DNA from 2 places in the Bacillus sp. 1A genome. Region 2 is predicted to be linked to the other one. Evidence: riboswitches for the same ligand, from Rfam matches in the RefSeq annotation. Region 2 holds a riboswitch; the other holds the start of a gene.
The links. Region 2 has a riboswitch for thiamine pyrophosphate ahead of ACUN0F_RS31515 (MTH1187 family thiamine-binding protein). Riboswitches for the same ligand answer to the same signal wherever they lie in the genome.

Region 1 (6,023 bases), 4.4 Mb from region 2:
AAGGGGGATACATAAGTCATGTCAAAAAACATTTTAATTGTGGAAGATGAAGATATTTTGCGTGAAATATTAAAAGATTATTTTTTGAGCGAGCAATATGTGGTGTTTGAAGCAAGAGATGGGAAAGAAGCTTTAGTTGTATTTGAGGAAGAAGAGGTTGATTTAGTTATTTTAGATATTATGTTGCCGGAACTTGATGGATGGTCTGTCTGCCGAAGAATTCGTAAAACATCTGAGGTTCCTATTATTATGCTGACGGCACGTGTAGATGAAGATGATACGTTACTTGGATTTGAACTTGGGGCAGATGACTATGTGACGAAGCCGTATAGCCCACCAATTTTATTAGCAAGAGCGAAAAGGCTGTTAGAAAGTAGAAAAGTAACGAAGCAACTTCTAGAGAATGAAGATGATACATTATCCATCCACGGTATTCACGTCCACTTCCCATCGCGCACTGTTACGGTAGATAGGACAGACATTAATTTAACACATACTGAATTTGAAATATTAGCTTATTTCATGAAAAATCAAGGGATTGTTTTAACGCGAGAGCAACTCATTTCAAGAATTTGGGGATATGAATTTGCTGGTGACGATCGCACAGTGAATAGTCATATTCGTAACTTGCGAAGTAAATTAGGAGAGAAAGCAAAGTACATTACAACTGTAGTGCGAACCGGTTATAAATTTGAGGGGAATGTATGAGAAAGGGGATTGTACTAAAATTATTTGCCCTCACAACAGCATTATGTATGTTAATTTTAGCGACGATATTTATTGGACAAACGATATTTTTTAAACAATATTATGCGAATCGAAAAGTAGAAGATATTAAAGTGAATTTAAATTCCTTTGAGAAGAATTATTTGAATTATGCAGGAAGTGCAGAAGGAATTCAGAAGCTGGAGCAAGACTTTTTAAGAGAAAATAATACGTGGATTACAACGTTAGATCAGAATGGGAATTTAAAACATGCGGATGATTTTTATTTTGAAGTAACGATAGATCGTAGGCAACAAAAGAGCTTTGGACAACAAATATTCAAAATTCCTTTATACAATCTCGTCAATATAGAGGAGATTGATAATAAACCATCAAATCAGTTTTTAGGCCAAGAAATTTATTTTTCTGGAGTGAAAAAAGAAGATCGTTTTATTCCATTTTCTTTCTCTCTATCTAAGGAGAATTTAAATGGATCGAATAAACCGTTAGAAAAAGCATTTAAGGAGAAGATGAGTAAATTAGATCAAGAGAAAAAGAAAGCAGCCGGGGAACAACTTGCTAAGGAAAAGAAACCAGCTGTCCAGGAAGAATCTGCTCAAGAATTAGATGCTTACATAAGTGGGCGTGTTACGAAAGTTCAGCTTCCTGATGTAACAGGTCCTATAAATCCAATTTATAAAAATAGCATCTTCTTAGATAACATAAAAGAATTTCAAACTAATTTATTATTAAAAGAGAGCAAGCACATAAAATATGCAATACAAACAATGGACTATGAAAAAAATGATATTAAATATAAATTATTAATCAAGCCAACAAAAGAAAAAGATGGATCAGTAACTTATATATATGCGATGGCTTCTTTACAGCCTGTAGATGAAGCTGTACAAATGGTGCAAGATTACTACATTTACATCATTGCGTTTGTAGTCGTTCTCATTTTTCTAGCTTCGTTCTATTACTCTAAACAAATTGCAAAGCCGTTATTAAAAATAAATGATACAACGAAGAAAATAGCACATTTAGATTTCACAGAACAAATACCGATTACTTCAAAAGATGAAATTGGTGATTTATCGAAAAATATTAATGTATTATCTAATAAGCTCCATTCGCATATTGGACAGCTAGAACAAGACATTGAAAAAGAAAGAAAGTTAGAAAATACGAGGAAAGAATTCATTTCTGGTGTTTCGCATGAATTAAAAACGCCACTGAGTATTATGAAAAGCTGTATTTCTATTTTAAAAGATGGAGTAGCTGAGCATAAAAAAGAATACTATTTTCAGGCAATGGAACGAGAAGTAGATAAAATGGATACTTTAATTTTGGATATGCTGGAGTTAGCTAAATTTGAGTCAGGTACATATAAAATGAAAAAGGATGTATTTTATATTGATACAGTAATTGAAGATATATGTGAACACCTTTATGTGGACATAGAGAAAAAAGAACTTCATGTGCATAAAAATATATGTTCATTTGAAGTAGTCGCAAATCAAAGTCGGATTGAACAAGTAATCGTGAACTTCATTACGAATGCCATACGTTATACACCGAATACAGAGGATATTATTATTTCTACAATAGATGAGAAGGATCGTATAAAAGTGTGTATTGAAAATAAAGGTACTCACATTGAAGAAGAGCAATTAGATAAAATTTGGGACCGTTTTTATCGCGTGGATGCAGCACGTCATCGTTCACAAGGCGGGACGGGGCTTGGGCTTGCTATTTCTAAAAATATTTTAGAACTGCACGATGCTGAATATGGGGCAGAAAATACAGAAGATGGTGTATTATTTTACTTCTATTTACCGAAAAAAGCGTAGACAATGTAATCTACGCTTTTTTAATTTATTTTCATATTATCTTTACCTAATCTTTATTTTTAAGCGATATAATCTGATTAGAAAATGAGGTTATGTAAGGAGTAGATTAGCCGTGAATAGCAATTTACTAGGTTTGATGGTATTTATTTTTCTTTGTGCATTTATTGTATTTATTATTGATATTACTCACTGAGAATTTTGATATAAAAAAAGGCGCTAGTTAAGCGCCTTTTTTTTGTGAATTCATTTGATAAGCACTAATGCTCTTGAATAAACGTGGTGAAGTGATAAATAAAAATATAAGTAAAACGGTACATAGAATATAGGAACCAATCATTGTACTACCGTTAAATATTAAAGAATATAGGAAAGCCGATTGGCCTTTTGGTGCATATTGTCCCCAGAAAATGATACCAGCGATAAAGTGACAGAAGTAACGAGCTAGACTACCGATAAAAGTAGCGACGATAATGTATCCAATTACTTTCTTTCCTTGGTTTGGTTTTGATGAAGGTTTGTCTTTACGGCTACCTAAATTTGATTGCTCTTCGCTATTATCATTGGAAGTTAAAAGTGCTTTTTGAATTGGACGATAGAATAACCCAGCAAATCCAATGAATGCGAAAGCAACAAAGTATTCAATTAGTACTTGAATTGGTGTGACGATAATGGCATCGCCTACGACAATTTGTAATAATCCCCAAATTAAGCCTCCTAAGAAAGCCATTTTGAAGCCCCAGCGGTATGCGATAATAAAAATGGGAATCATAGCAAATGAAATGGAACCACCTGTTGCTGATATTTTGATTGAAAGTGGTAAAATGTCGATGACCAAGGCGAAGGCTGCAAGAATTGCAGATTCGATCATCGCTTGTAAATTGGTGTTACGCATGTTGTCTCCCCCTAAATCCAAGTTGTACAAAAAAGAATAGATATCATAGGAGGATACGAAATACGTAAATAAAAATGAGGTATGTATTTCGGACGTTTGCACAATCCCTGCGTTAGCATTAACTAACAGGTTCGAAGGGTCGGAACGAAGTGTTCCCTCTCAGCGGCATGGCTCCCCCAGTGATAACGAGATTCTTTATTTGCTACTGTTTTATTGTAAGCGAAATGGATGAGAATGGCAAACGAATACAGTATGACAATAATTGAAATAGAATTGTAGCGAAATGTTAATAAATATGAAGCAAAAGGGTATAGTACAAGAGAAATTGGGTGTGGTATAATTTTTTTGAAAATAATTATCATTCTCTTCTGAGGGGGAAGGTTATGAGCTTAGTAGATATTAAAATTGGAGAGAAAGTGTTAGTAAAAAGTATTCAGTCTTTAGATCAGCTATTAAAGCGTAGACTAGCTGCTTTCGGTCTTGCTGAAGGAAGCGAACTTCGCCTGAAACAGAAAGCGATGTTTAAAGGTCCTTGTACATTGGAGTGTCGTGGACAGTTAATTAGTATTCGTCATTGTGACGCGAAAATGATAAAGGTGGAATTAGCGTGAATAAGGTAGCTTTGCTAGGGAATCCGAATACAGGGAAGACATCATTATTTAATGCACTTACTGGTTCTTATGAATATGTAGGAAACTGGAGCGGTGTAACAGTAGAAAAGAAGGTTGGTAAATTAAAAGATAAGCAAGGAACATTAATTGATTTACCAGGTGTTTATGATTTAAATCCAGTTTCGCGTGATGAAGGTGTCGTTACGAATTTTCTACTAACAGACGAATTTCATCATATGTTAAATATTGTGGATTCTTCGCAATTTGAACGAAATATGCATTTAACGTTGCAGTTACTTGAATTTGGTAAGCCAGTTTCAATTGGTTTAAATATGGTCGATGTGGCAAAGCAACGAGGCATTGTAATTGATGTAAAACGATTATCAGAGCTATTAGGTGTAACAGTCGTTCCTGTCGTTGCAAGAAGTGGAAAAGGCTGTGAAGAACTACTTGCTACTCTTAAAGAAAATGACAAAAGTGAGAAAAAGCCATTCATTATTTCATATGGTTTACAAATGGATGAAGGAATTGGAGAGGTAATTTCTCTTTTAGAGAAAGCGAATTACGAGCATCCGAGATGGTTAGCTCTTCAATTTTTAAGTAATAACGAAGTAGTAGAAAAAGAAATGAAAGCATTACCAATTTATAAGGAACTTGTAGCCATTCGATCTCGCTTAGAAGGAAAACTTGATTGTACGTTGGAAGAGCATATTTACAAAACTCGTGAAGCGTATATTGAAAAGTTAAAAACAAATGTTATGAAGCATGAGAAAGAAGGGAAAATTCCTTTTTCAGAAAAAATTGATAGACTAATTACACATAAAATTTTAGGACTTCCAATCTTTTTAGCAGTTATGTTTTTTATTTTTCAGGTTACGTTTACGTGGATTGGTACACCTTTATCTGATATGTTAGATGGATTTTTTGGCGGACAGCTTACGGATTGGGTAACGGCTGGGCTCACAAGTGTTGGAGCTTCTGATTTTATTCAAGCACTCGTTACAGAAGGTATTATTGCTGGTGTTGGTGCGGTATTAGTATTCGTTCCACAAATCTTTGCACTATTCTTTTTCATTTCATTATTAGAAGACTCAGGATATATGGCGCGAATTGCAGTTGTTATGGATAGAATTATGGAGTTCTTCGGTTTAAACGGAAAAGCGTTTATTCCGATGATTATCGGTTTTGGATGTAATGTTCCAGGTATTATGGCAGCGAGAACGATTGAACAGGAGAAAGAACGTTTACTTACCATTTTAGTAACACCATTTATGTCTTGTTCAGCACGTTTACCTGTATATGCATTATTTGCGGGCGTATTCTTCCCGCATAGTCAGGCGACGGTTGTATTTTCTTTATATGTCGCAGGTATTGTTCTAGCATTACTCGTTACAAAAATTATGTCTCTTACTATTTTAAAAGCGGAAAAATCTATTTTCGTAATTGAACTACCTCCTTACCGCGTGCCACAAGCGAAAACGTTATGGCTAAGCACGTGGGAGAAAGGTAAGGGATTTGTTCGTAAAGCAGGTACATTCATCTTCGGTGGTTCTGTTGTCATTTGGTTATTAAACTATGCAGGTCCATCAGGATTTGGTGTTGATATGGGAGATAGTTACTTAGCGATGATTGGTGGATTTATCGCACCACTATTTGCACCGCTCGGCTTTGGAACGTGGCAAGCTGCAGCATCCCTTTTAACAGGATTTTTAGCAAAAGAAGTTGTCGTTTCTACAATGGCAATTATTTATGCGGTGAAAGAAGATGTGCTTGGAAACGTAATGGGAGCACATTATACAGCATTATCAGCTTATGCATTTATGTTCTTTATCTTATTATATGTTCCGTGTTTAGCGACAGTAGCTGTTATTAAACGTGAAACAGGATCAGCGAAATGGACGATTTTCTCAGTCGTGTATCCACTCGTAGTTGCTTATGTATTAACGCTCATTATATACCAAG
Region 2 (6,023 bases):
CATGATGTCTATATTTGAAAGGCATTCTTTTGAAACAGGAGATACGGTATTACATAAATTAGACGCAGAAATATTGAGAGATGTTGCAAAAGACCCAACGGCAGAAAGAGAAAAGAGAGAGAAGTTAACAGAGAAATTAGATGAATCAACGGAAGAATTGAACAGTGTTGGACAAACCTATATTGTTGGAGCGAAAAAAAATGAAAAAGGTGAGCTACAAATCATTGATTTATCTACAGGTTTAGCAAATGTTGTTGAAGTAAGGCCGGGAGAATATTATAAACAACCAGACCTTTGGATGAAAGCATATGATAAAGTAATGAGCACAAAAAAAGCAAACATGACAGAAGTATATGAAGACGTATTAGGAACATGGGTAACGATATTAGAGCCTATTAAAGATGGAGAAGGTAACATTGTGGCACTTGTTGCAGCTGATGTAGATGCTTCTATTGTTCCTAGTACAAAAGAAAAGTTCATTATACAAGGTTTAATGTTTATTTGTATTTCTGTTTTAATTGCAACTTTTATTCAATTCTTAATTGTGCGTAACGCACTTGCTCCATTGCGGGATTTACGTGAAGGATTGCGCAGAGTCGGTAAAGGTGATTTAAGTATTAAATTAGAGGAAAGACCAGATGATATTGGTATTATTAATGCGTATTTTAATAATACCATTGAGAAGTTTAAAGGAATTATAGATAAAGTGAAGCAGGCAGCAGAACAGGTTTCCTCATCTTCGCAAGAATTGTCAGTGAGTACGAAAGAGAATAGCATGGCAGTCCAAGGAATCGTAAGTTCTATAGTTGAGTTAAGGGCTGGCGTTCAATCACAAGAAACTTCAGTACCAAAGTATTTAGGTATTGTATATGAAATGGAAGATAGGATGGAAGAGATAACTAATATTGCAAAACAAATGGCGAAAGAGTCTGAAGGTACGAAGCATCATTCAGTAAAAGGAAATGGTGTTATTGAACAGACGATTAATCAAATGAACATAATACAAAATGCAGTACAAGATTTATCTTCTATCATTCATTCTTTGGAAACAAGATCAAAAGAAATTAGTGATATTGTAAATGTAATTACAGGTATTTCAAATCAAACGAATTCGCTAGCTTTAAATGCTTCTATTGAAGCTTCACGTGCTGAGGCAACCGGAAAGGGATTTGCCGTTGTTGCTGATGAAGTGCGAAAATTAGCAGAGCAGACGGAAGCATCAGCAAAAGATATAGCGAAATTAATAGGGGAAACACAAGTTGAAACGGAAGAAGCTGTTGTTTCAATACAAAAAGCTTCAAAAGAAGTAGAATCCGGAATTAAACTTTTTCAAAGTAGTGGTGCTTTCTTTGAAAAAATTTCAAAATCAGCACAATCTGTTACAAATCAAGTTAGAGTTGTTTCTAGAAATTCAAGTGATATATTGCAAAATAGCCAAAATATTGTTCGTGTTGTAAATGAACTATCACTTATTGCAAATAAGTATGCAAATAGTAGTAATAATATTGAAGAAAGTATGAAAGAACAGGAAATGTCTGTACAAGATATTGCTGAATTAGCTAGTTCTTTAAGCTGGCTTTCACAGGAGTTACAAGAGTTAATAGGGGAATTCAAAAGTTAAATGAAATGATTATACGTGCTTTTGTTTGTTCAATAAAATAAATCATGCTACAATGAAAACGAATTAAGGACCGGGGAGCCAATTGGCTGAGAGGATGTAAACAAACATCGACCCTCAACCTGATCTGGATAATGCCAGCGTAGGGAGTTACTTAAAGTGATGTAGCATATGTTATTCTATAATAACTTGCATACAAGGCTTTCCTACGCAGTAGGAAAGCCTTTTCTTGTTTTAATATTTCATTTTATAAGGGGGATTTTACTATGTCACAACAAGTTACAATTTCATTTTCAGTAGTACCACAAGCGAAGAACAAAGATGTGTATTCTGTTGTTGATAAAGCAATTGAGGTTGTACAACAATCGGGAGTTCGTTATGAAGTAGGGGCAATGGAAACAACGCTGGAAGGAGAATTAGATGTACTTCTTGATATCATTAAACGTGCGCAACAAGCTTGTGTGGATGCTGGAGCAGAAGAAGTGATTACTTCTATTAAAATCCATTATCGTCCAAGCACTGGTGTAACGATAGATGAAAAGGTTTGGAAGTACCGTGATGAATATGCAAAACCAGAAGCAATCTAAAATAATTACAACAATTTGGCTTATCCTTCTCATAGCGATATGGGAAGGATCTGTTTCATTATTTAAAATTGAACCGTGGATTTTACCGAAGCCTTCTGCCATTGTTCAAGAATTAATTGGAATGAAAGATTTACTATTACCGAATACGATGCAAACGTTACAAGAGGTTCTAATCGGACTGTTTTTTGCGATTTTAATTGGGACAAGTATTGCAATTATTATGGATGTTATCCCTTTATTTCGTATTTTAATAAATCCGTTGCTTGTTATTTCGCAAACGATTCCAATCGTTGTACTTGCACCGTTATTTATTATTTGGTTTGGATATGGAATGCTACCGAAAGTAATGGTAGTAATACTCGTTTGTTTCTTCCCGATTGCGCTTAGCATTTTAGAAGGTTTTCAAACGGTAGATAAAAATATGTTGAAGTTGTTGCAAACGATGAAGGCAACGAAATGGCAAGTTTACCAGAAAGTAAAGTTTCCAGCAGTGCTGCCATACTTTTTCTCAGGTTTAAAAATTGCAGTTACATATAGCGTAATGGGAGCAATTATTGGGGAATGGCTCGGTGCAAGCGAAGGATTAGGGGTTATGCTTACAAGGGCTACAAAATCCTTTTTAACAGCCCGAGTATTTGGTGTGGCAGCAATTATTGTTATGGTGACATTATGTCTGTATTTTATCGTGGAGTTTATGGCAAGAATAACAGCACCATGGATATATAGAAAGGACGGCAGAAAATGAAAAAAGGTTTAAAAGTTATGTTGGCTGCCTTATTAGCAGTAGGTGTGGCTGGATGTAATCCGGCGAAGAAAGAAGAAAGTGCAAGTAAAGATCAAAAAGTAAAAGTAGTATTAGATTGGTTTCCGAATACGAATCATACTGGCCTATATGTAGCGCAAGCGAAAGATTATTATAAAAAGCAAGGATTAGATGTAGAAATTATTCAGCCAGGTGATAATGTGACAGCGGAGCAAATGATAGCTTCCGGAAAAGCTGACTTCGCAATAAGCGCACAAGAAAATGTAACGTTGGCTCGTGTGGAAGGTATTCCTGTTGTATCTGTAGGGGCAATCATTCAACATAACACTTCAGCTTTTGCATCACTTAAAAAAGATAATATGACGTCACCAAAAGATTTTGAAGGTAAACGTTACGGCGGCTGGGGAGGACCAGCAGAAGAAGCAACGTTGAAGACAATCATGGAGAAGCATCAAGCTGATTTTAATAAAGTTGAAAAAATCATCTTAGGACAAACAGATTTCTTTAAATCAATCGGTCGTGATGCAGACTTTGAATGGATATATTACGGATGGGATGGAATTGAAGCGAAGCGCCAAGGAAAAGAGTTACATACGATTATGGTGAAAGACTTAGACCCAGCGCTTGATTTCTATAGTCCTGTTATTATTACGAGTGAAAAACATACGAAGCAAGATAAAGACTTTGTGAAAAAGTTTATGAGTGCAACGACAGAAGGTTATAATTTTGCAATTAAAGAACCGAAAGAAGCTGCTGATATTTTAATTAAAGCAGTTCCAGATGTGAATAAAGAATTAGTACAAGAAAGTCAAAAATGGTTAAGTACGAAGTATCAAGATGATGCAAAAGCGTGGGGAGTACAGAAGGAAGAAGTTTGGACGAATTACATGAATTTCTTATATGATAACAAAGTTATTAAGAAGAAAATTGATGTGAAAGATGCCTTTACAAATGAGTTCCTTCCAAGTGAAAAATGAGTGGATTACAAATAAAAGAGATTGTAAAAGCTTTTGATGGAAAGAATGTATTAGCAAATATTAGTGCTTCTATACGAGAGGGAGAGTTCGTTTCCTTTGTAGGACCGAGTGGTTGCGGGAAAAGCACATTATTAAATATGATTGCAAATGTTGAAAAACCAACAAGTGGGAATGTAACGTATAAGGATACGCACGTACAAGAGCAAGATGTTATAAGTTATATGCCGCAACAAGATTTATTACTACCGTGGCGATCAGCTTTGCAAAATATAGTGTTGCCATTGGAAATTGAAGGTAAACCGAAAAAACAAAGGCTAACAGAAGGAATGGAAGCATTAAAGCAGTTTCAGCTAGATGAATATGCAGACCATTATCCAGATGAATTGTCTGGTGGTATGCGTCAAAGGATTAGTTTTCTGCGCACATATTTATGTGAAAAGCCAATTATGCTACTTGATGAGCCTTTTGGAAAATTAGATGCCTTTACAAAAATGGAAGTACATAGTTGGCTTTTAAACTCTTGGCACCAAGAGAAGCAAACAATCGTTATGGTTACACATGACTTAGATGAGGCAATCTTACTTTCGGATCGCGTATTTATTTTATCTCAAAGACCAGCATCAATAGTTGGAGAGGTACAAGTGAAATTACCTAGACCAAGAACGATGGATATGTTAACATCACTTGAGTTAAAGAAGGATAAGGAAGAAATTCTGAGAGTATTAGCTCCTTATATGAAAAAATAGAAAAAGCTCTTACCAGATTTAAATATAATCGCTGGTAAGAGCTTTTTTTTATAGAACATGAAAAGAATGAGAAGGAACAAAAGAAAAAATAGAGAATAGAATATAACAGAGTAGTTTATACTCTTAATATAACAAATGTTAAAGGAGTGAAAGGATAAAATGACTTTATCAACTGTTCTTCAAATGGTTTTAGCTTGATATGGGAGAAGTCTGCCCATTTTTAACAATTAAGCTAAATTGAAGACAGCAGGTAAAGAACCTTAATCCTTTTTTACGATAATATGTAATGGGTAAGGTGTATTCACCTTACCCATTTTTTATATGCACAATTAAATAAGGCTTTTTACTGTTGCTCTCTATTTAGCTTATGAATCATAAGTAGAGGAGAGAAAAAAATGAGTATATTAACAGTAGAAAATTTAAGTCATTCGTATGGTGAGAAAACCATTTTATATAATGCTTGTTTTCGACTATTAAAGGGCGAGCATGTTGGGTTAGTTGGGAAAAATGGAATTGGAAAATCAACATTGTTAAGGATTTTAACAGGAGAACTTATACATGATGACGGAAATATTGAATGGTTTCCACATGTGAAGGTAGGTTTTTTACAGCAGCATATGGATTTACAAGAGGGGATAACAATTGAAGGATACTTACAAAGTGCATTTTCTAATTTGTATGGGATTGAATGCGAAATGTTAAAAATTGCTGAAGAAATGAATGGAGCAGGAGAAGTAGAAAAACTGTTAGTAAAGTATGGAGAATTACAAACTATATTGGAAAGCTCTAATTTCTATCAAATTCATACAGAAATTGAAGAAGTAGCAATCGGTTTAGGTTTATTTGAAATAGGGTTGAAAAAGGATGTTTCAAAGTTAAGTGGAGGACAGCGAACAAAGTTATTACTTGGGGAGCTTCTTTTAGAAAAAGCTGATGTTTTATTGCTAGATGAGCCAACAAATTATTTAGATACAGCCCATATAGAATGGTTGCAATCGTATTTGAGACTGTATGAAAAAGCTTATGTGATCATTTCGCATGACGAAGTATTTTTGAACAGTATTACGAATGTTATTTATCATCTAGAAGAACGGAAAGTGAAGCGATACGTAGGAAATTATGAAAAATTTGTGCAAAGCTATCAATTGCAAAGGAAACAATTACAATCGGCGCATGCGAAACAGCAAAAAGAAATTGCTCAGTTAGAAACATTTATTCAAAAAAATAAAATTCGAAAAGCGAAACAGGCCAAAAGTCGAGAGAAAGTATTGGAGAAAATGCAAAGGGTTGAAAAGGTTAATCATGTACCTCGATCCCGTTTTGATTTCAATG

Region 1: it holds a riboswitch for thiamine pyrophosphate, as region 2 does, so the genes downstream of both, ACUN0F_RS08800 (energy-coupled thiamine transporter ThiT) here and ACUN0F_RS31515 (MTH1187 family thiamine-binding protein) in region 2, are expected to answer to the same signal.

What each region holds. Positions count from the first base shown of each region.
Region 1 covers NZ_JBQYLZ010000001.1:1,743,911-1,749,933, forward strand. The annotation lists gene ACUN0F_RS08790 (response regulator transcription factor) at 19-708, shown strand; gene ACUN0F_RS08795 (sensor histidine kinase) at 705-2,558, shown strand; gene ACUN0F_RS08800 (energy-coupled thiamine transporter ThiT) at 2,779-3,450, opposite strand; TPP riboswitch at 3,537-3,638, opposite strand; gene ACUN0F_RS08805 (FeoA family protein) at 3,834-4,061, shown strand; gene feoB (ferrous iron transport protein B) at 4,058-6,023, shown strand, end outside.
Region 2 covers NZ_JBQYLZ010000001.1:6,150,756-6,156,778, reverse strand. The annotation lists gene ACUN0F_RS31520 (methyl-accepting chemotaxis protein) at 1-1,621, shown strand, start outside; TPP riboswitch at 1,683-1,784, shown strand; gene ACUN0F_RS31515 (MTH1187 family thiamine-binding protein) at 1,885-2,205, shown strand; gene ACUN0F_RS31510 (ABC transporter permease) at 2,177-2,950, shown strand; gene ACUN0F_RS31505 (ABC transporter substrate-binding protein) at 2,947-3,945, shown strand; gene ACUN0F_RS31500 (ABC transporter ATP-binding protein) at 3,942-4,691, shown strand; gene ACUN0F_RS31495 (ABC-F family ATP-binding cassette domain-containing protein) at 5,087-6,023, shown strand, end outside.